DNA from 4 places in the Pseudomonas maumuensis genome. Region 1 is predicted to be linked to each of the others. Evidence: predicted binding sites of a transcription regulator. Region 1 holds the regulator's gene; each other region holds the start of a gene.
What was found. Region 1 encodes FliA, which starts transcription of late flagellar genes. Its sites were predicted from a motif close to CTAAAGTTTNNNNNNNNNNNGCCGNTAA; they were not measured.
Positions count from the first base shown of each region.

Region 2: a site for FliA is predicted at 2,619-2,646, ahead of flgM (flagellar biosynthesis anti-sigma factor FlgM). Genes of this name have one in related genera too.
Region 3: a site for FliA is predicted at 2,186-2,213, ahead of KSS90_RS20110 (flagellar protein MotY). Genes of this name have one in related genera too.
Region 4: a site for FliA is predicted at 1,620-1,647, ahead of motA (flagellar motor stator protein MotA). Genes of this name have one in related genera too.

Region 1 is NZ_CP077077.1:4,107,799-4,112,624, forward strand. Features, by position in the region: gene KSS90_RS18305 (chemotaxis protein CheA) at 1-740, opposite strand, end outside; gene KSS90_RS18310 (protein phosphatase CheZ) at 753-1,541, opposite strand; gene KSS90_RS18315 (chemotaxis response regulator CheY) at 1,561-1,935, opposite strand; gene fliA (RNA polymerase sigma factor FliA) at 2,040-2,780, opposite strand; gene fleN (flagellar synthesis regulator FleN) at 2,777-3,610, opposite strand; gene flhF (flagellar biosynthesis GTPase FlhF) at 3,725-4,826, opposite strand, start outside.
Region 2 is NZ_CP077077.1:1,715,988-1,720,813, reverse strand. Features, by position in the region: gene cheR (protein-glutamate O-methyltransferase CheR) at 1-710, opposite strand, end outside; gene KSS90_RS07945 (chemotaxis protein CheV) at 762-1,691, opposite strand; gene flgA (flagellar basal body P-ring formation chaperone FlgA) at 1,755-2,504, shown strand; gene flgM (flagellar biosynthesis anti-sigma factor FlgM) at 2,682-2,996, shown strand; gene KSS90_RS07930 (flagella synthesis protein FlgN) at 3,043-3,510, shown strand; gene KSS90_RS07925 (flagellar brake protein) at 3,601-4,344, shown strand; gene KSS90_RS07920 (MFS transporter) at 4,411-4,826, opposite strand, start outside.
Region 3 is NZ_CP077077.1:4,487,915-4,492,740, reverse strand. Features, by position in the region: gene KSS90_RS20125 (peroxiredoxin) at 1-325, shown strand, start outside; gene rnt (ribonuclease T) at 402-1,013, opposite strand; gene pyrC (dihydroorotase) at 1,073-2,119, opposite strand; gene KSS90_RS20110 (flagellar protein MotY) at 2,250-3,224, shown strand; gene KSS90_RS20105 (argininosuccinate synthase) at 3,353-4,570, shown strand; gene KSS90_RS20100 (hypothetical protein) at 4,613-4,826, opposite strand, start outside.
Region 4 is NZ_CP077077.1:5,115,736-5,120,561, forward strand. Features, by position in the region: gene motB (flagellar motor protein MotB) at 1-700, opposite strand, end outside; gene motA (flagellar motor stator protein MotA) at 704-1,555, opposite strand; gene KSS90_RS22895 (HDOD domain-containing protein) at 1,686-3,221, shown strand; gene rhdA (thiosulfate sulfurtransferase) at 3,267-4,076, shown strand; gene asd (archaetidylserine decarboxylase) at 4,086-4,826, shown strand, end outside.

The sequences.
Region 1 (4,826 bases):
TCGACGGCGAAGGTGCCTTTGCCATGCAACTGATCGAGCAGCGACTCGAACTCGTCGTCGGTGATCTCGTCGCTGGCCGGGGCCGCAGGCACACTGGCAGCGGCATCGGGCGAAAACTGGCCCTTGCCGTGCAGTTGGTCGAGCAACGACTCGAATTCGGCGTCGGTAATCTCGTCACCGCCAGCGCTGAGCTGTTCACCCTGCAGCTGCTCATGAACCTGAGCTTCGGCCTTGACCGCATCGAGCGAATCGAGCAGTTGCTCGAACTCGGTGTCGGTGATGTCGGGCTCGGCGGCCGGGGCCTCGTCGACCGAGGCGACCTCTTCCACCGGGGCAGCCACTTCGGCACCACCGGGTTCGGCCAGACGCGACAGCGCAGCCAGCAGTTCCGGCGTGGCCGGCGTGATGTCGGTGCGCTCACGCACCTGACCGAACATGCTGTTGACCGTGTCGAGTGCTTCGAGCACCACGTCCATCAGCTCCGCGTCGACCCGGCGCTCACCCTTGCGCAGAATGTCGAACACGTTCTCGGCAATGTGGCAGCACTCCACCAACTCGTTGAGCTGAAGGAAGCCGGCGCCCCCTTTTACAGTGTGGAAACCGCGGAAAATCGCATTGAGCAGGTCCGCATCATCGGGTCGGCTTTCCAGCTCGACCAATTGCTCGGACAGTTGCTCGAGGATTTCGCCGGCTTCTACCAGGAAATCCTGGAGGATTTCTTCATCGGCGCCGAAGCTCATTAAACGTGCTCCTTAAAAACCCAGGCTGGACAACAGATCGTCGACATCGTCCTGGCTGGACACGACGTCTTCACGCTTATCGGCATGAATCTGCGGACCTTCACCCCGAGTCGGATGTTTTTCTTGATCTTTTTCAGCGCGCAGCTGCTGGTGGTCATGTTCGATACCGGCAAAACGGTCGACCTGGCTTGCCATCAGCACGAGCTTGAGCAGATTGCTTTCGACTTCGGTAACCAAGGTGGTCACCCGCTTGATCACCTGGCCGGTGAGATCCTGATAATCCTGGGCCAGGACGATATCGTTGATATGGCCCGCGACCTTCTGATTACCCTCGGCGCTATGCGTCAGGAAACTGTCCACGCGCTTGACCAGCTCACGGAATTCCGGCGCCGCCACCTCGCGGCGCATGAAACGCTGCCAGTCGGCGGAAAGGTTCTGGGCCTCGCTGGCAAGGTCGTTGAGCACCGGGGTGCATGCCTCCGCCAGGTCCATGGTGCGGTTGGCCGCACCTTCGGTGAGGCGAACCACGTAGGAGAGGCGCTCGGCGGCATCGGTAATCTGCGACACTTCCTCGGCCTGCGGCATGGCCGGGTCGATCTGGAAGTTGACGATCGCACTGTGCAGCTCGCGGGTGAGCTTGCCGACTTCCTGGTACAGCCCGCGGTCGCGGGTCTGGTTCAGTTGGTGGATCAGCTGCACCGCCTCACCGAAGCGGCCGCGCTCGAGGCTCTCGACCAGCTCCTGGGCATGCTTCTTCAGGGTTGATTCGAACTCACCCAAAGAGTTGTTGGTTGACTCCATTGCGCCCCCCAGACGTGACTCAGCCGTTGACGCGTTCGAAGATCTTTTCGATCTTTTCTTTCAGCGCCAGAGCAGTGAAAGGCTTGACCACATAGCCGTTGACGCCGGCCTGGGCCGCTTCGATGATCTGCTCACGCTTGGCTTCTGCGGTGACCATCAACACCGGCAGGTGCTTGAGACGCTCGTCGGCGCGAACGGCGCGCAGCAGGTCGATACCGGTCATGCCCGGCATGTTCCAGTCGGTTACCAGGAAGTCAAAAGGCTCGCTGTTGAGCATCGGCAGTGCCGTGTTGCCGTCATCAGCTTCCTTGACGTTGGTGAACCCCAGGTCACGCAACAGGTTCTTGATGATCCGCCGCATCGTCGAAAAGTCGTCAACGATGAGGATTTTCATGTCTTTGTTCAATTAGACCTCCAAGCAGTCTTTAACGCGCTCGGCGCCGAGCGCGCGCTCAATCAATTCGGCACTACAAAAAAACGACTGCACTGAACCTGGGTTCAACGTGCCCGCCACTCCCCAAGGCGGCTACGCAAACGCGCGGCGCACTGGCTGTGCAACTGGCTGACACGGGATTCGCTGACCCCCAGCACCTCACCGATTTCCTTGAGGTTCAACTCTTCGTCGTAGTACAGCGCCAGGACCAGGCGTTCGCGCTCCGGCAGGTTGGCGATCGCATCGGCCAGCGCAGCCTGGAAGCGCTCGTCTTCCAGATCACGCGCCGGCTCCAACTGGCCGCTGGCTCCGTCCTCGTGCAGCCCTTCATGCTCGCCGTCCTGCAAAAGGTCGTCGAAACTGAACAGGCGGCTGCCCAAGGTGTCATTCAGAATCCCGTAGTAATCATCGAGACTCAATTGGAGTTCGGCAGCAACCTCGTGATCTTTAGCGTCACGGCCCGTCTTTGCTTCGACACAGCGGATCGCGTCACTGACCATGCGCGTGTTGCGATGCACCGAGCGTGGTGCCCAATCACCCTTGCGCACCTCGTCGAGCATGGCGCCGCGGATGCGGATACCGGCGTAGGTCTCGAAACTGGCACCCTTGCTGGCATCGTATTTATTGGCCACTTCCAGCAGGCCGATCATCCCGGCCTGGATCAGATCCTCGACCTGGACATTGGCCGGCAGGCGCGCCAGCAGGTGGTAGGCGATACGCTTGACCAACGGCGCGTAGCGCTCGATCAGCTCGTACTGCGCGTCCTTGGCGGCCTTGCTGTACATCTTGAAACCGCTCGCGTTCATAGCACCGGCCCTGCACTGGTGGGTTGCACCAGGCGCTCGACAAAGAATTCCAGATGCCCACGCGGGTTGGCAGGCAGCGGCCAGCTATCGACCTTCTGCGCGATGGCCTTGAACGCCAGCGCACACTTGGACCGAGGGAAGGCCTCATAGACCGCCCGCTGCTTCTGCACGGCCTTGCGCACGCATTCGTCGTAAGGCACGGCACCGACATATTGTAGGGCGACGTCGAGGAAGCGGTCCGTGACCTTGGTCAACTTGGCGAAAAGGTTGCGGCCTTCCTGCGGGCTCTGGGCCATGTTGGCCAGCACACGGAATCGATTCATCCCGTAATCACGGTTGAGCAGCTTGATCAGCGCATAGGCGTCGGTGATCGAGGTCGGCTCGTCGCACACCACCAGCAACACTTCCTGGGCGGCGCGAACAAAGCTGACCACCGAGTCACCGATACCCGCAGCCGTGTCGATCACCAGCACATCGAGATTGTCGCCGATATCGCTGAAGGCCTGAATCAGGCCGGCGTGCTGCGCGGGCGCCAGATGCACCATGCTTTGCGTGCCGGAGGCCGCCGGGACGATGCGCACACCGCCAGGCCCCTGCAACAGTACGTCACGCAACTCGCAGCGGCCTTCGATCACGTCGGCGAGGGTGCGCTTGGGCGTGAGCCCCAGCAGAACGTCGACATTGGCCAGGCCCAGGTCGGCGTCCAGCAACATCACCCGGCGGCCGAGCTCGGCCAGCGCCAGGGACAGGTTCACTGAAACGTTAGTCTTGCCGACGCCACCTTTGCCACCGGTCACGGCGATCACCTGTACGGGATGCATGCTACCCATGTCTGTTCTTTACCTTGTCTCGCTTGGACCCAGGCCACATGAGGGGCTGAACATTCAAGGCCACGGTCCGGCCGGGCAACCCCATGATGTAGGTACTTTGCACAGTATTCACCCTCAACCCGCGCGCTTGCCAGGGCTGTGGTACAGATCAGCGAACATGTCGGCCATGGCCTCGTCGCTGGGCTCTTCCTGCAATTGCACACTGACAGCGCGGCTTACCAACTGGTGCTTGCGCGGTAGCTGCAGGTCGTCGGGAATGCGCGGCCCATCGGTCAGATAGGCCACCGGCAACTCATGACTGATAGCCAGGCTCAGCACTTCACCGAGACAGGCCGTTTCGTCGAGTTTGGTCAGGATGCAACCGGCCAGCCCACAGCGTTTGTAGCTGTGGTAGGCGGCGGTGAGCACCTGCTTCTGGCTGGTGGTCGCCAGCACCAGGTAATTCTTCGCGGCGATGCCGCGCCCGGCCAGGGTCTCGAGCTGCATGCGCAGCGCCGGGTCGCTGGCCTGCAGGCCGGCGGTGTCGATCAGCACCACACGCTTGCGCAGCAGCGGCTCCAGGGCCTGGGCCAGCGACTCGCCCGGGTCGACATAGGTGACCGGCACGTTGAGGATACGCCCCAGCGTCTTGAGCTGCTCCTGGGCACCGATGCGGAAGCTGTCCATGCTCACCAGCGCCAGGTTGTTCGCGCCGTACTTGAGCACGTAGCGCGCGGCCAGCTTGGCCAGCGTGGTGGTCTTGCCCATGCCGGCCGGGCCGACCATGGCGATCACCCCGCCCTCTTCGATCGGTTCGATCTCGGGCACGTCGATCATCCGCGCCAGGTGCGCCAGGACCATGCGCCAGGCATGACGTGGTTCTTCGATGCCGGCGGTGAGGTCGAGCAGCTCGCGGGCCAAGCCACCGGAAAGGCCAAGGCGCTGCAGCCGGCGCCAGAGGTTGGCCTGCTGCGGCTTGCTGCCTTGCAGCTGGCTCCAGGCGAGCGAACCGAGCTGGACTTCCAGCAACTCGCGCAAGCCGGTCAACTCAAAACGCATGGCATCGAACAGGCGTGGATCAACAGGTGCCGACGCAGGCGCGACAACCGGCGCGGGCTCATCGACATGCGGCTCGATCAACGGCTCCGAGGCGGTCAGCGGTTGCCCGGCGAACAATTGCCGGTTACCGCCTTCGCTGGCTTCGCCACGCCCGCTCAGCTCGGCCTGGGCGTTGACG
Region 2 (4,826 bases), 2.4 Mb from region 1:
TGAATACGCATGAGGATGTCTTTCTTGACCTGAGCCGAGAAGTAGATCAAGACATTGCGGCAGAACACGATGTCGAACTTGCCCAGCGGCGCATAGCTGTCGAGCAGGTTGTACGAGCGAAACTCGACGCGACTGCGGATCGGCGGCTTGACTGCCCAGCGCCCTGGCCCCTTGGTGTCGAAGTAGCGCTGCAGGCGCTCCTGCGACAAGCCGCGGGCGATAGCCAGGCTGTCGTACTCACCGGTCTTGCAGTTGTTGAGCATGGCACCGGACAGGTCGGTGGCAACGATCTGCGCACCCATCTTCAACTGACCGAGGTTGGTCCGCTCGAACTCGTCGATGGCCATCGAGAGCGAGTATGGCTCCTGCCCGGAGGAACAGGCCGCCGACCAGATGCGCAGGCGCTGGCCCGGGTTGTTCTTGATGAACTCCGGGATCACCTTGCTCTTGAGCACCTCGAACGGGTAGGTGTCGCGGAACCACAGCGTCTCGTTGGTGGTCATGGCATCGACCACCTGCTCGCGCAAGCCACCGCGTGGCTGGGTCTGGATGCGCTGCACCAGCTCGCCCAGCGACTTGATGCCCTGTTGCTCCATCAGCTTGTTGAGACGGCTGGAGACCAGGTACTGCTTATTCTCGCCCAGCAGGATGCCACAGGCTTTCTCCAGGAAGACCCGGAACTGTTCGAAATCCAAATTACCCGTAGACAATGCTGCCGCCTCTTCTTAAATCGCTAGCGCCGGGGACGAGCCCCGGCCGTTTCAATGACTCGCCTTGATCCGATCGACCACGCGCTGGGCGAGGTCATCCGGCCTGAACTTGGCCAGGAAGTCATCGGCACCGACCTTCTTGACCATCGCCTGGTTGAACACCCCAGACAACGAAGTATGCAGGCAGATGTGCAGCTTTTGCATGCGCGGATCGCTGCGGATCTCCGCCGTGAGGGTATAGCCGTCCATTTCCGGCATTTCAATATCCGAGATCATCATGAGGAACTCCTCCTCCGGTCGCTTGCCCTCGTCCACCAGCTTGCGCAGGTAATCCAGGGCCTGACGGCCATCGTTGAGCGCCACCACCTCGACGCCCACGGTCTGCAGGCAACGACTCACCTGCTTGCGCGCCACCGACGAGTCATCGACGGTCAAAACCCGCAGCATCACCGCCTTGTCCTGCACCTCGGCATCGATCACACCGTCCGATACAGACTCGGACGATGGCGCCACCTCGGCCAGCACTTTCTCGACATCGATGATCTCGACCATGCGGTTGTCGACCCGGGTCACGGCGGTCAGGTAGTGATCACGCCCGGTACCCTTGGGTGGCGGATGGATCTCTTCCCAGTTCATGTTGACGATGCGCTCCACCGAATGCACCAGGAAGCCCTGGGTCTTGGTGTTGTATTCGGTGATGATCACGAAGCTATTGCGCGTTTCTTCCTTCAACTGCGGAAGGCCCGTGGCCATCGACAGGTCCAGGATCGGGATGGTCGCCCCCCGAATGTTGGCCACACCGCGCACCACCGGATGAGACCGTGGCAGCAACGTCAGGTCCGGGCACTGCAAAACCTCCCGCACCTTGAACACATTGATGCCGTAGAGCTGATCGCCATTGAGGCGAAACAACAGCAGCTCCAGGCGGTTCTGCCCCACCAGTTGCGTGCGCTGGTTGACCGAATCCATCACTCCAGCCATGCCGGACTCCTTCAACGATTGCCTGAGTACCAAATCGGCACGGGCTTTGCTTTTTTGAACGCCATGTACACGAAAACGACAAATTTCCGACGACTGACGCGCCTGTTGACCGGCTCACTGGCCGCCCTGTGCCTGCTGGCACCCGGCATACGTACGCTGGCGGACGCTTTTACCTTGCCTGAACAGCTTATCGGTGTCACTCAAGGGTTTCTTGAATTCACCGTAGAGGATTATCTGGCAACCACCCAGACTCCAGGCCGCTACGAAATCCAGGTGAACACCTTGGACCCGCGCCTGCGCATGCCGCTGTGCAGCCAGCAGCTGGATGCCTCGCTGGAAAGTTCGACGCCCCTGGGCCGGGTCACGGTACGAGTACGCTGCGACGGCGCGGCGCCATGGACGGTTTTCGTCCCGGCCCAGGTCCGCCTGTTGCGCGACGTAGTGGTGATGACCCGCCCGCTGAAACGCGAAAGCGTGGTCGGCGAAGGCGATGTGGCCATGCGCGAACGCGATGTAGGCACCCTCGGCCCCGGCTACCTGACTCAGCTAGACCAGGCGCTGGGCATGAAGCTGCTGCGCCCCACGGTGCTCGACCAGGTGCTGACGCAACAGCACTTGGAGCAGGCCGAAGTGGTGCGCAAGGGCGACCATGTAGTGATCATCGCCCGCAGTGGCAGCCTCAGCGTGCGCATGCCGGGCGAGGCACTGGACAAGGGCGGCCTGCAAACGCAGATCCGCGTACGCAACCTGAACTCCAAACGCGTCGTAAAGGCGCGAGTCACTGGGCCCGGCCAGGTCGAGGTGGCCATGTAGCGACACCCGGCGTCGGGATACTGACAGAACGCTGGCGATGTGGAACCGCGCGCCCTAAACTGTGTCACACATCGGGTTACGCACGCGTGCCGAGAGGCGGAGATGCATTCACGCCTAAAGTTTTGCTCGGGTAGGCCGAAAGCAAGGCATGCGTCCTAATTCCCAGGGGTTTTGAACATGGTCATCGACTTCAGTCGTCTAAACAATTCTCCGTCCGTCACGGGCGGCGTTCGCGGCAATGCCGCACCTGGCACCGCCGATAAAGCCGGCCCGGCCAGTGAAGCGCCAAAGCAGGCCAATGCCAGCGGAGAAGCCGTACACCTGAGCCCAGAGGCCCAGCAATTGCAGAAGATCAGCGACAAGCTGCGCGACCAGCCAACCGTCAACAGCGCCCGTGTGGCCGAGTTGAAGCAAGCGATCGCAGATGGCAGCTACAAGGTCGATGCCGACCGTGTCGCCAGCAAACTGCTTGATTTCGAAGCCCAGCGCTGACCTTCAGGCGCGCTGACTTCAAGGACGCAACCGCCAAGAGTTAGCCATGCACGACATCACCTTGCTGCAACTGATCGAAAACGACATCGCGCCAACGCAGGAACTGCTCGAACTCCTGCAAAACGAAGCGATAGCCCTGCACGGCCGGGATATGCTGGCCCTGGAGCACATACTGGCCCGCAAACAGTCGTTGATCATCTTGCTCGAGCAGCAGGGCAAGCGCCGCAGCCAACTGCTGCTGGACCTCGGCCTGAGCGCCGATCGTACAGGTGCGCAGGCGCTGGCCGCGCAGTCGAGCAACGGCGAGGCCATCATGAGCCGACTCGATGCCCTGGGCGAGCTGATGGATGCCTGCCAGCAGGTCAACGAGACCAATGGCCGAATCATCCAGGTGCAGCAACAGAGCACGGCCAATCAGATCAGAATCCTTCAGGGTGGCGATTCTCCGTCACTCTACGACAGCCGTGGCGGCACCTCGCCAATGGCCAAGCCCCGCGCACTCAGCCAAGTGTGATTAGTTCTATCTTAGTTGTATCAAGGCACGGAACATACTGGCAAAATGCCGTAACTTGCGTGTGCCGTTTTGCCTGGAGATTGATAACCCGTGTTCAATGAATCCGATGCTCCCCAGCCCCCAAAGGTGCTGACCACCCCTTTGGAGATCGCGGCCAACTTGCGCCAGCTGCTGGATAGCCACGACCCGCTGATCATCAGCTTCCATGAGCGCAGCCAGCGGTTCCAGAGCTATGTGGTGCATGTCGACCGGGAAAGCGGTGTCCTGGCACTGGATGAAATGATCCCCCGCGACGGCGAGAAGTACATCGAGAGCGGCGAACCCTTCCGCATCGAAGGCTTCCACGACGGCGTGCGCATCGCCTGGGAAAGCAGCACACCACTGACCATCACCGAGATCGACGGCCACCGCTGCTACCGTGGCCCGCTGCCCGATGAAGTGACCTATCACCAGCGCCGCAACGCCTTCCGCGCCGCGCTGAAGCTGTCGCAACTGGTCGACGTGACCCTCGATGGCACCCACCTCAAGGGCAACGGCGCGCTGCGCGGCAAACTGCTGGATATCTCGGCCACCGGCTGCAAACTGCGCTTCGACGGCAACGTCGAGGACCGCCTGCAACTGGGCCAGGTCTACGAGCGCTTCAAGGCCGGCAACCCGCTGGGATTGAGCGACACACTGGTCGAACTGCGTCACCTGCATTTCGAAGAGCGTATCAACACCACCTTCGCCGGGGTGCGCTTCCACAACCTCAACGGCCAGGCCCAGCGCAAGATCGAGAGCTTCGTCTACCAGCTGCAGCGTGAGGCGCGGCGGTTTGACAAGGACGACTATTGATCACCGCCAGACCATGAAAAACGCCACCCATCGGGTGGCGTTTTCATTAGAAACTGAGCAGGCCACCTAGGATACCGACCTGCTCTCTTCGCTCTGCGGCCGCGCAGCGACATCCTCCTCGGTATCCTCCGCCGCCACCGGCGCCTGCATCACCTCCTGCACCGTCTGCTCATCCACCCGTGGGTCGAGCGCCGCCGACAACGGCGAGCCTGCCGCCGGCATCGCCACGTGCCCCAACGGCGCGTCCTGGACCTGGTGCAGCCCGGTGACTGCCTTGGGCCGAATGCGCCACACCAGCACCAACGCGAAGAACACGAAGAAGGCGTAGAGCATCTGCGCGCCCAGCAGCTTCATCAGCACCCCGGCCGCCAATGGCCCGATACAGGCACCCACACCATAGGTGACCAGCAGCATGGCGGTCAGCGAGACCCGCCGTTCGCTCTCCACATGGTCATTGGAGAACGCCACCGCCAGGGGATACA
Region 3 (4,826 bases), 380 kb from region 1:
CGGCGGCATCGGTCAGGTCAAGTACACCCTGGCAGCCGATATGACCCACGAAATCTGCAAGGCCTACGACGTTGAGTCCGAAGGCGGTGTGGCCTTCCGTGGCGCCTTCCTGATCGACACCAACGGTGTTGTCCGTTCGCAGATCGTCAACGACCTGCCACTGGGTCGTAACATGGACGAGCTGCTGCGTCTGGTCGACGCCCTGCAATTCCACGAAGAGCACGGCGAAGTCTGCCCGGCCAACTGGAAGAAAGGCGACAAGGGCATGAACGCTTCGCCGGAAGGCGTCGCGGCTTACCTGAGCGAGAACGCTGGCAAGCTGTAATTTGCCTGGCGCATAAAAAAACCGGCCCTGATGGCCGGTTTTTTTATGCGTGGCGAACATGTCGCGGGAGCGGGCTTCAATCGTTGAAATCGCGCCAGCCGCCCATCTCTTTCCAGCGGTTGACGATGCCGCAGAACAGTTCGGCGGTCTTCTCGGTGTCGTAACGCGCCGAGTGCGCCTCACGGCCGTCGAAGTCGATGTCTGCGCTCTGGCAGGCTCGGGCTAGTACGGTCTGGCCGTAGGCGAGGCCAGCGAGGGTGGCAGTATCGAAGCTGGAGAACGGGTGGAACGGGTTGCGCTTGATATCGTTGCGCGCCACTGCAGCATTGAGGAAACCCAGGTCGAAGCTGCTGTTATGCCCCACCAGGATCGCCCGCTTGCAGCCATTGGCCTTCAGCGCCTTGCGCACGCCGCGGAAAATATCGGTCAGCGCGCTTTCCTCGCTCACCGCCATGCGCAGCGGGTGATCGAGCTTGATGCCGGTGAACTCCAGCGCGGCGGCCTCGATATTGGCCCCCTCGAACGGTTCGACCCGATGGAAGTAGGTGTGCTCGGGGAACAGGAAGCCCTTTTCATCCATGCCGATGGTGACGGCGGCAATCTCCAGCAGCGCGTCGGTGGCGCTGTTGAAACCACCGGTCTCGACATCCACCACCACGGGCAGGTAACCGCGGAAACGCTCGGCCATCGGATGGCGCGAGCCGCTGCTGACCTGGCTATCCTGGTCGTCTTCGTACAGATCTTCGCTCACGCGTTGTCCTCCTGCAGGCGCCAGCGCAGTGTTTCACCAGCGCGCAGGGGAATTACGATGGTGTCGCCGAAGGGCAGGCTGTCCGGCGCGGTCCACTCCTCACGCACCAGGGTAATGGTGTCGGTGTTGCGCGGTAGCCCATAGAAGTCAGGGCCATGCTTGCTGGCGAAGCCTTCGAGCTTGTCCAGCGCGTTGCGTTGTTCGAACGCTTCGGCGTAAAGCTCGATTGCGGCATAGGCGGTGTAGCAGCCGGCGCAGCCGCAAGCGGCTTCTTTGGCGTGCTTGGCATGCGGCGCCGAGTCGGTGCCGAGGAAGAACTTCGGGTTGCCACTGGTGGCGGCATCCAGCAGCGCCACCTGGTGGGTGTTGCGCTTGAGGATCGGCAGGCAGTAGAAGTGTGGGCGGATGCCGCCGACCAGCATGTGGTTACGGTTGTACAGCAGGTGCTGGGCGGTGATGGTCGCACCGACGTTGGCCGGCGCCTCGGTGACGAACTGCGCGGCATCGGCAGTGGTGATGTGCTCGAACACCACTTTCAGGGTCGGGAAGCGCTCGACCAGGCGGCGCATGTGCTCGTCGATGAAGCGCTTCTCACGGTCGAACACATCGATCTCGCTGCGCGTGACTTCACCATGCACCAGCAAGGGCATGCCGGTTTCGGCCAGGGCCTCGATCGCCGGGAAGATATTGTCGATGCTGGTCACGCCCGAATCGGAGTTGGTGGTGGCGCCGGCGGGGTAGAGCTTGGCGGCGTACACGATCCCGCTGGCCTTGGCGGCACGCACATCGTCGGCGCTGGTGCGGTCGGTGAGGTAGAGCACCATCAGCGGCTCGAAGCGGCTGCCGGCGGGGCGTGCGGCAAGGATACGCTGGCGGTAGGCCGCGGCCTCGGCGGCGTTGCGCACCGGCGGAACCAGGTTGGGCATGATGATGGCACGGGCGAAGGTGCGCGCCACGTCACCGACGGTGTGGGGCAGGACGGCACCATCGCGCAGATGGATGTGCCAGTCGTCGGGGCGCAGGAGGGTCAGGCGATCGGACATTGGAGATTCCAGGCGGGTCGAACTCAGAAGCCAATGCTACCGGAAAACCCCTGTTCGAGCACGGCTATCAAGTTTTCCGACAGACGTCCGATAGCATTCAGGTAAGCCGTCAGAATCAGTGGAGCCGACCGTGCGCCAGCGTTACCTAGCCCTGTTCACCCTTGTCGCCAGCCTGCCGGCCGGGGCCATGACTTTCCAGACCCGCGTGGAGAACGTCGCCTGGAAAGTCGAGGGTGATCAGTTCGAATGTCGCCTGATCCAGCCGATCGACGGTTTCGGCAGCGGCGAGTTCGTACGCCGTGCCGGCGAACAGCCGACATTCCAGCTGCGTTCGGACAGCAACGTTCTCGGCGCAGGTTCCGCCACCTTGTTGGCCGCCGCGGCGCCCTGGCAGCCAGGGCGTGGCGATATCAACCTCGGTGCGGTACACATGAGCCGTACCGGCGTGCTGTTCACCTCCAGCCAAGGCCAGGCAAGCCGCCTGATCAATGGCCTGCTCGACGGTCGCAGTACGGTGGTGCGCAACTACCGGGGCGAGGGTGGCCGGCCGATGGAAGTGCGCGTGATGCCAGTCAGTTTCGCCAAGGCCTACAGCGACTACCAACTGTGCGCTGCAAAGCTGCTGCCAATGAACTATGACCAGATCCGCCAGACCCAGGTCGGTTTCCCCGGTGGCGGAATCGAACTGGATAGCTCGGCGCGCGCTCGCCTGGATGTGCTGCTCGATTACTTGAAGGCCGATCCGACGGTCAACCACATCGAACTCAATGGCCATTCCGACAACAGCGGCAATCGCCTGACCAACCGTGACACATCACGTCGACGGGCGCTGGCGGTAGCCGAGTACCTCAAGGCCCATGGCGTGCCGGAGGAGCAGATCACCGTGCGCTTCCACGGCGAGCGCTACCCGTTGGCCAAGAACAACTCTGCCGGCAACCGGGCGCGAAACCGCCGGGTGAACATCCAGCTCGAGCGCGTGACCCCGGTGGAGAAACCGGTCGAGCAATCGGCAGTGCCGGTGCCGCCGACGGCCCCAGCACCTGAAGCCGCCACACCAACAACGCCTGCGGCCGCGGCCGCCAAGCCCGCTCCGGCGAAATCCTGAGTGCGACATCGGGTCGCGCGCTCGACAATTACTGTCGCTTTGTCGTCACAAGCTGTCGCCCCATTGTAAATTTTTCGGTAAGGCCGGTAGAATCATCGGCTTTCCGTACAACCCCGTGGAGTGATGGCATGGCGGACGTAAAAAAGGTCGTATTGGCGTATTCCGGCGGCCTTGATACTTCGGTGATTCTCAAGTGGCTGCAGGACACCTACAACTGTGAAGTGGTGACCTTCACCGCTGACCTCGGTCAGGGCGAGGAGGTCGAGCCGGCCCGCGCCAAGGCCCAGGCGATGGGCGTGAAAGAAATCTACATCGACGACCTGCGCGAAGAATTCGTGCGTGATTTCGTATTCCCGATGTTCCGCGCCAACACCGTCTACGAAGGCGAGTACCTGCTGGGTACTTCCATCGCCCGCCCACTGATTGCCAAGCGTCTGATCGAAATCGCCAACGAAACCGGCGCCGACGCCATTTCCCACGGTGCGACCGGCAAGGGCAACGACCAGGTGCGTTTCGAGCTGGGCGCCTATGCGCTCAAGCCTGGGGTCAAGGTCATCGCGCCATGGCGTGAGTGGGACCTGCTGTCCCGCGAGAAGCTGATGGATTACGCCGAGAAGCACGGTATCCCGATCGAGCGCCACGGCAAGAAGAAGTCGCCGTACTCGATGGACGCCAACCTGCTGCACATCTCCTACGAAGGCGGTGTCCTGGAAGATACTTGGACCGAGCACGAGGAAGACATGTGGAAATGGAGCGTCTCTCCGGAGAGCGCCCCGGACCAGGCCACCTACATCGAACTGACCTACCGCAACGGTGACATCGTCGCCATCGACGGCGTCGAGAAAACTCCGGCCACCGTGCTGGCCGATCTCAACCGCATCGGAGGTGCCAACGGCATCGGTCGTCTGGACATCGTCGAAAACCGCTATGTCGGCATGAAGTCGCGCGGCTGCTACGAGACTCCGGGCGGCACCATCATGCTCAAGGCTCACCGCGCCATCGAGTCGATCACCCTGGACCGTGAAGTCGCTCACCTGAAAGATGAGCTGATGCCCAAGTACGCCAGCCTGATCTACACCGGCTACTGGTGGAGCCCGGAGCGTCTGATGCTGCAGCAGATGATCGATGCCTCGCAGCTCAACGTGAATGGCGTTGTCCGCCTGAAACTGTACAAGGGCAATGTCACCGTCGTGGGCCGCAAGTCGGACGATTCGCTGTTCGATGCCAACATCGCGACCTTCGAGGAAGATGGCGGTGCCTACAATCAGGCCGACGCGGCGGGCTTCATCAAGCTTAACGCACTGCGCATGCGCATTGCGGCCAACAAGGGGCGTTCGCTGCTGTAAGCCCTCATGGCAATGAAGAAACCCGGCCATTGCCGGGTTTTTTCATGCCTGAGATTCTGGCAGTGCGGCGGTCGTGGCCTCGTCATCCGGCATGGGGGCGACTGAAATATGGATGCAGGTGCGCGTGTCGAGGTTGTACAGCATCCAGCGTCGCTGTCGTCCATGAGGTCGTTCGATCATTCTCAGTACATGGTTTTCGATGATCTTCTGACTGTCGGCCCCGGAAATGGCGATGATCATCGCGCCTTTGCTCCCC
Region 4 (4,826 bases), 1.0 Mb from region 1:
CAGCGACCAGTGCGCGACGCGCCGCGTTGGCACGGTTGGCCGACAGCTCCCAGTTACCGAAATCGCCGGTACCGGAATACGGCTTGGCATCGGTATGGCCACTGATGCTGATCTTGTTGGGCACCGCCTTGATGGTGTCGGCCATGGCCAACAGGATGTCTTCGAAGTACGGCTGCAGGCGTGCGCTGCCCAGGTCGAACATCGGCCGGTTCTCGGCGTCCATGATCTGGATGCGCAGGCCGTCCTGGGTGATCTCGAACAGGATCTGGTCCTTGAACTTCTGCAGCTGTGGGTTTTCCTCGACCTTGTTCTGCAGCTCCTGCAGCAGCAGCTCGAGGCGCTCGCGCTCGACCTGTTCGGCCATGGTCTCGACCTTGTCCTTGTCCAGTTGCAGGCTGGTATCCGGCGTCGGCTCGGACTTCACTTCCGGGTTGATGGTCTTTTCCGGCGCCAGTTCTGGCGAACCACCCAGATCGATGATGTAGGGCGTGCCGCTTTCGGAGAAGCCGATCGGGTCCTTGAAGTAACCGGCGATGGCGATCTTCTGCTCGGGCGTGGCGGTCGACAGCAACCACAGCACCAGGAAGAACGCCATCATCGCCGTGGCGAAGTCGGCGAAGGCGATTTTCCAGGCGCCGCCGTGATGGCCGTCGCCAAAGCGCTTGACGCGCTTGACGATGATGGGCTGATTGTTCTCCATGGCTTAGCGACCGCGTACTGCTTGTTCCAGCTCGGCGAAGCTCGGGCGGTGCGCCGGGTACAGCACCTTGCGACCGAACTCGACCGCCAGCGACGGCGGCATGCCGGAAGCCGAGGCCACCAGCGAGGCCTTGATCGCCTCGTAGACGTTCAGCTCTTCCTTGGCATCGTGGCGCAGGGCATTGGCCAACGGGCCGAAGAAGCCGTAGGCAGCAAGAATACCGAAGAAGGTACCGACCAACGCCGCACCGACGTGCAGGCCGATGGACTTCTGGTCACCGTCACCCAGCGAGGCCATGGTCACCACGATACCCAGTACCGCCGCGACGATACCGAAGCCGGGCATGCCGTCGGCGATCCCGGTCACTGCGTGGGACGGATGCTCGAGCTCTTCCTTCATGCTCAGCAGTTCCATGTCGAACAGGCCTTCGAGCTCGTGGGGCGCCATGTTGCCGGTGGACATGATCCGCAGGTAGTCGCAGATGAACGCGGTCATGCGCTCGTCGCCCAGCACCGCCGGGTACTTGGCGAAGATCGGGCTGGCCGCGGCGTCCTCGATGTCGCCTTCGATCGCCATCATGCCTTCACGACGGCTCTTGTTGAGGATCTCGTACACCAGGCCCAGCACTTCCAGGTAGAAGGTGTGGGTGAAGCGGGTGCCGAACATCTTCAGCGACTTCTTGATTACATGCATGGTCATGTAACCAGGGTTGGCCTGGAGGAACGCACCAAAGGCCGCGCCGCCGATGATCAGCACTTCGAACGGCTGGATCAGTGCCGCGATCTTGCCGTGGGAAAGCACGTAGCCGCCGAGCACGCTCGCGAATACGACGATGATGCCGATAATTTTAGCCATAAGTTGGAAGCACTTGCTGTCGTGGTCAGGATAGGGAACGGAAGCTTGAAAACTCTTCTTCTACTTATCGGCAGAACTGCGCCAGACTATAGCCACTCATTGCGAAAAGCCAGTTCGGACTGATGTCAATATGCCAATTGAAACCAAGGTGCCAAGTCAGATTCCGTCGAGTCTAGAGGCCTGGATCAAGCTGCTCGACGGGGTCCGCGTGCCGATCCCGAAAGAGAGCCACGACCGTGTGCTGCAGGCCATCAACGACAACCGCCGCTCCCTGCGCGATATCGCCGAACTGATGCAGGACAGCCCCGCGCTGGTGCTCTGCGTGCTGCGCGAAGCCAACCACCCGGCCAACGCCAGCCAGGCCGAGCCTGCCGAGAGCTTGGAAATCGCCCTAAACCGCCTCGGCCTGGCCCGCACCAGCCAATTGCTCGCGCGCCTGCCCTCGGTGCCAGCGGATGAGATCCCGCCGGTGCTGCGCCAGTTCCTGCTGATCAGCCAGCATGCCACCCAGCAGGCCAATGGCCTGTTCGCCAGCCGTCTGGCGCGGCTATGGCAAGAGATCCACTGGGGCAGCCTGTTGTTCCTCTCGCCCCTTTGGCCACTGGCCCTGGCCTATCCCAAGCTGCTGGACACCTGGGAGCTGCGGGTCATCCACAAAGGTGAGGACGCCGGCGAAGTCGAGCAGGCACTGTTCGGTGTGCGCCTGATGCAACTGTGCCAATCCATGGCCGAGCACTGGCGCTTGCCCGAATGGGTGACCCAAGGCTACCGCCTGCTGATGGACGAGCGCGAACAACTGGCCCAAGTGCTGAATATCGCTCGCGAGCAGGATCCGCTTGTGCAACAACAGCGCCTGGACGAAGAGCCGGCCCTGCGCCGCTGGTTCAACCAGCCGCCTAACACCGTACTGCTGGCCAACGGCCTGGCGCTGGCGGCCCAGGTCGGCTGGGACAACCCGCACCTGCTGCGCTGGCAACTGCTCACCGCCTTGTATCTGCAAACCACGCTGGACGATGTCCAGCAACAGGTCCACCAGCAGGCCGCCGCCAGTGCCCGTCATCACGCCCGGCATGCCCTGTTCCACCCGGCCGAAGCCTTGATCTGGCCCTGGCACCAGCGCCGTCCGCACCCGGACATGCTGACAGCGCCACCGCCCAGCACCGAGGACCTCGGCCGTTGGCGTACGCTATGCCAGGAGCTGCTGGCCCAGCCCAGCCCGTTCAGCAATACGGTACATCTGGCCACCCAGGCCCGCGAAGCGTTGCTGGCGTGCGGCATGCAACGCCTGATGCTGCTGAGCCTGGACAAGGCCAGCGACTACCTGCGGGTGCAGCAGACCGCGGGGCTGCCCAAAGAGGCCAGTGCCGTCGCGTTGCCCATCGCGCAGAACAAGCTCCTGCAAAAACTGATGAACAAGGCCGGGCAACTGCGCTTGACGCCCGAGAACCACGCCCAGTTCACAACGTTGCTGCCCGCGCCACTGCGCGCCTTCTTCCGCAGCGAACATCTGCTGCTGCGTTCGCTGGCGGTCGGCGATCAGGTGCTGATGCTGGCGGTGGCGGACCAGGACGGCAAACCGCTGGCCGATGTCAGCGTGCAGGCGTTCGGCAAGACCGCGCAATGCATCGAGCGCGCCCTGGCCCTCTTCGGTAACCGCCATTCATGATTGCCTTGCGCTACAATCGCCCCCTTTGCACCCTGGAGACCGTGGATGACTGACTTTTCCGGCTTGCCCCTGGTGATCGAAGCCGAGGACCTGCTGCCGCGCCTGGACTCGCCGCGACTGATCCTGGTCGACCTGACCAGCGCCAACCGCTATGGCAGCGGCCACATCCCCGGGGCGCGCTTCGTCGATCCCAAGCGCACCCAGCTGGGGCAGCCGCCTGCCCCCGGCCTGCTGCCGGCACACGCCGACCTGGAAAAGCTGTTCGCCGAACTCGGTCATCGCGACGACGCGGTCTACGTGGTGTATGACGACGAAGGCGGCGGCTGGGCCGGTCGGTTCATCTGGCTGCTCGACGTGATAGGCCACCGGGGTTACCACTACCTCAATGGCGGCATCCAGGCCTGGCCGGCGGACAAGCTGAGCACCGAAGTGCCCGTGAGCGTGAGTGGCACGGTGAAGCTGCGACTGCACGCAGAGCCCACCGCCACCCGAGAGTACCTGCAAAGCCGCCTGGGTGCCGCCGACCTGGTCATCTGGGACGCCCGCGGGCCACTGGAATACAGCGGCGAGAAAGTGCTGGCCGCCAAAGGCGGGCATATTCCCGGCGCGATCAACTTCGAGTGGACCGCCGGCATGGACCTCAACGACCATCTGCGCATCCGCAAGGACATCGCCGAAGTCCTGCAAAATCTGGGCATCACCCCCGACAAGGAAGTGATCACCCACTGCCAGACCCACCACCGCTCCGGTTTCACCTACCTCGTGGCCAAGGCCCTCGGCTATCCACGGGTGAAGGGCTATGCCGGTTCCTGGGGCGAATGGGGCAACCACCCCGACACGCCCGTCGAAGTTTAAGGACGCTCAATGAAATCCCGCTTGTTCATCATCAGCCAGTACCTGCTGCCGCACCACCTGCTGTCACGGCTGGCCGGCTGCGTCGCCGAGTGCCGCGCACGCTGGTTCAAGAACGCCTTCACCGCCTGGTTCGCCAAGCGCTACCAGGTGAACATGTCCGAGGCACTGGTCGAAGACCTGAGTGCCTATGAGCACTTCAACGCCTTCTTCACCCGTGCCCTGAAGCCCGGCGCCCGTCCGCTGGACGAAACCCCCGGTGCGATCCTCTGCCCGGCCGACGGCGCGGTCAGCCAGCTTGGCCCGATCGAGCATGGTCGCATCTTCCAAGCCAAGGGCCACGGCTACAGCGCCCTGGAACTGCTCGGCGGCGATCCGGCCCTGGCGGCGCCGTTCATGGGCGGCGAGTTCGCCACCATCTACCTGTCGCCCAAGGATTACCACCGCGTACATATGCCGCTGGCCGGCACCCTGCGCGAAATGGTCTATGTGCCAGGCCGGCTGTTCTCGGTCAACCAGACCACCGCGGAGAACGTCCCGGAGCTGTTCGCCCGCAACGAGCGCGTGGTGTGCCTGTTCGACACCGAACGTGGGCCGATGGCGGTAGTTCTGGTCGGCGCGATGATCGTGGCCTCGATCGAGACGGTCTGGGCCGGCCTGGTCACGCCGCCGAAGCGCGAGCTGAAGACCTTCCGCTACGACGACGCCAGCCGTGCGCCGATCCATCTGGAGAAAGGCGCCGAACTGGGCCGC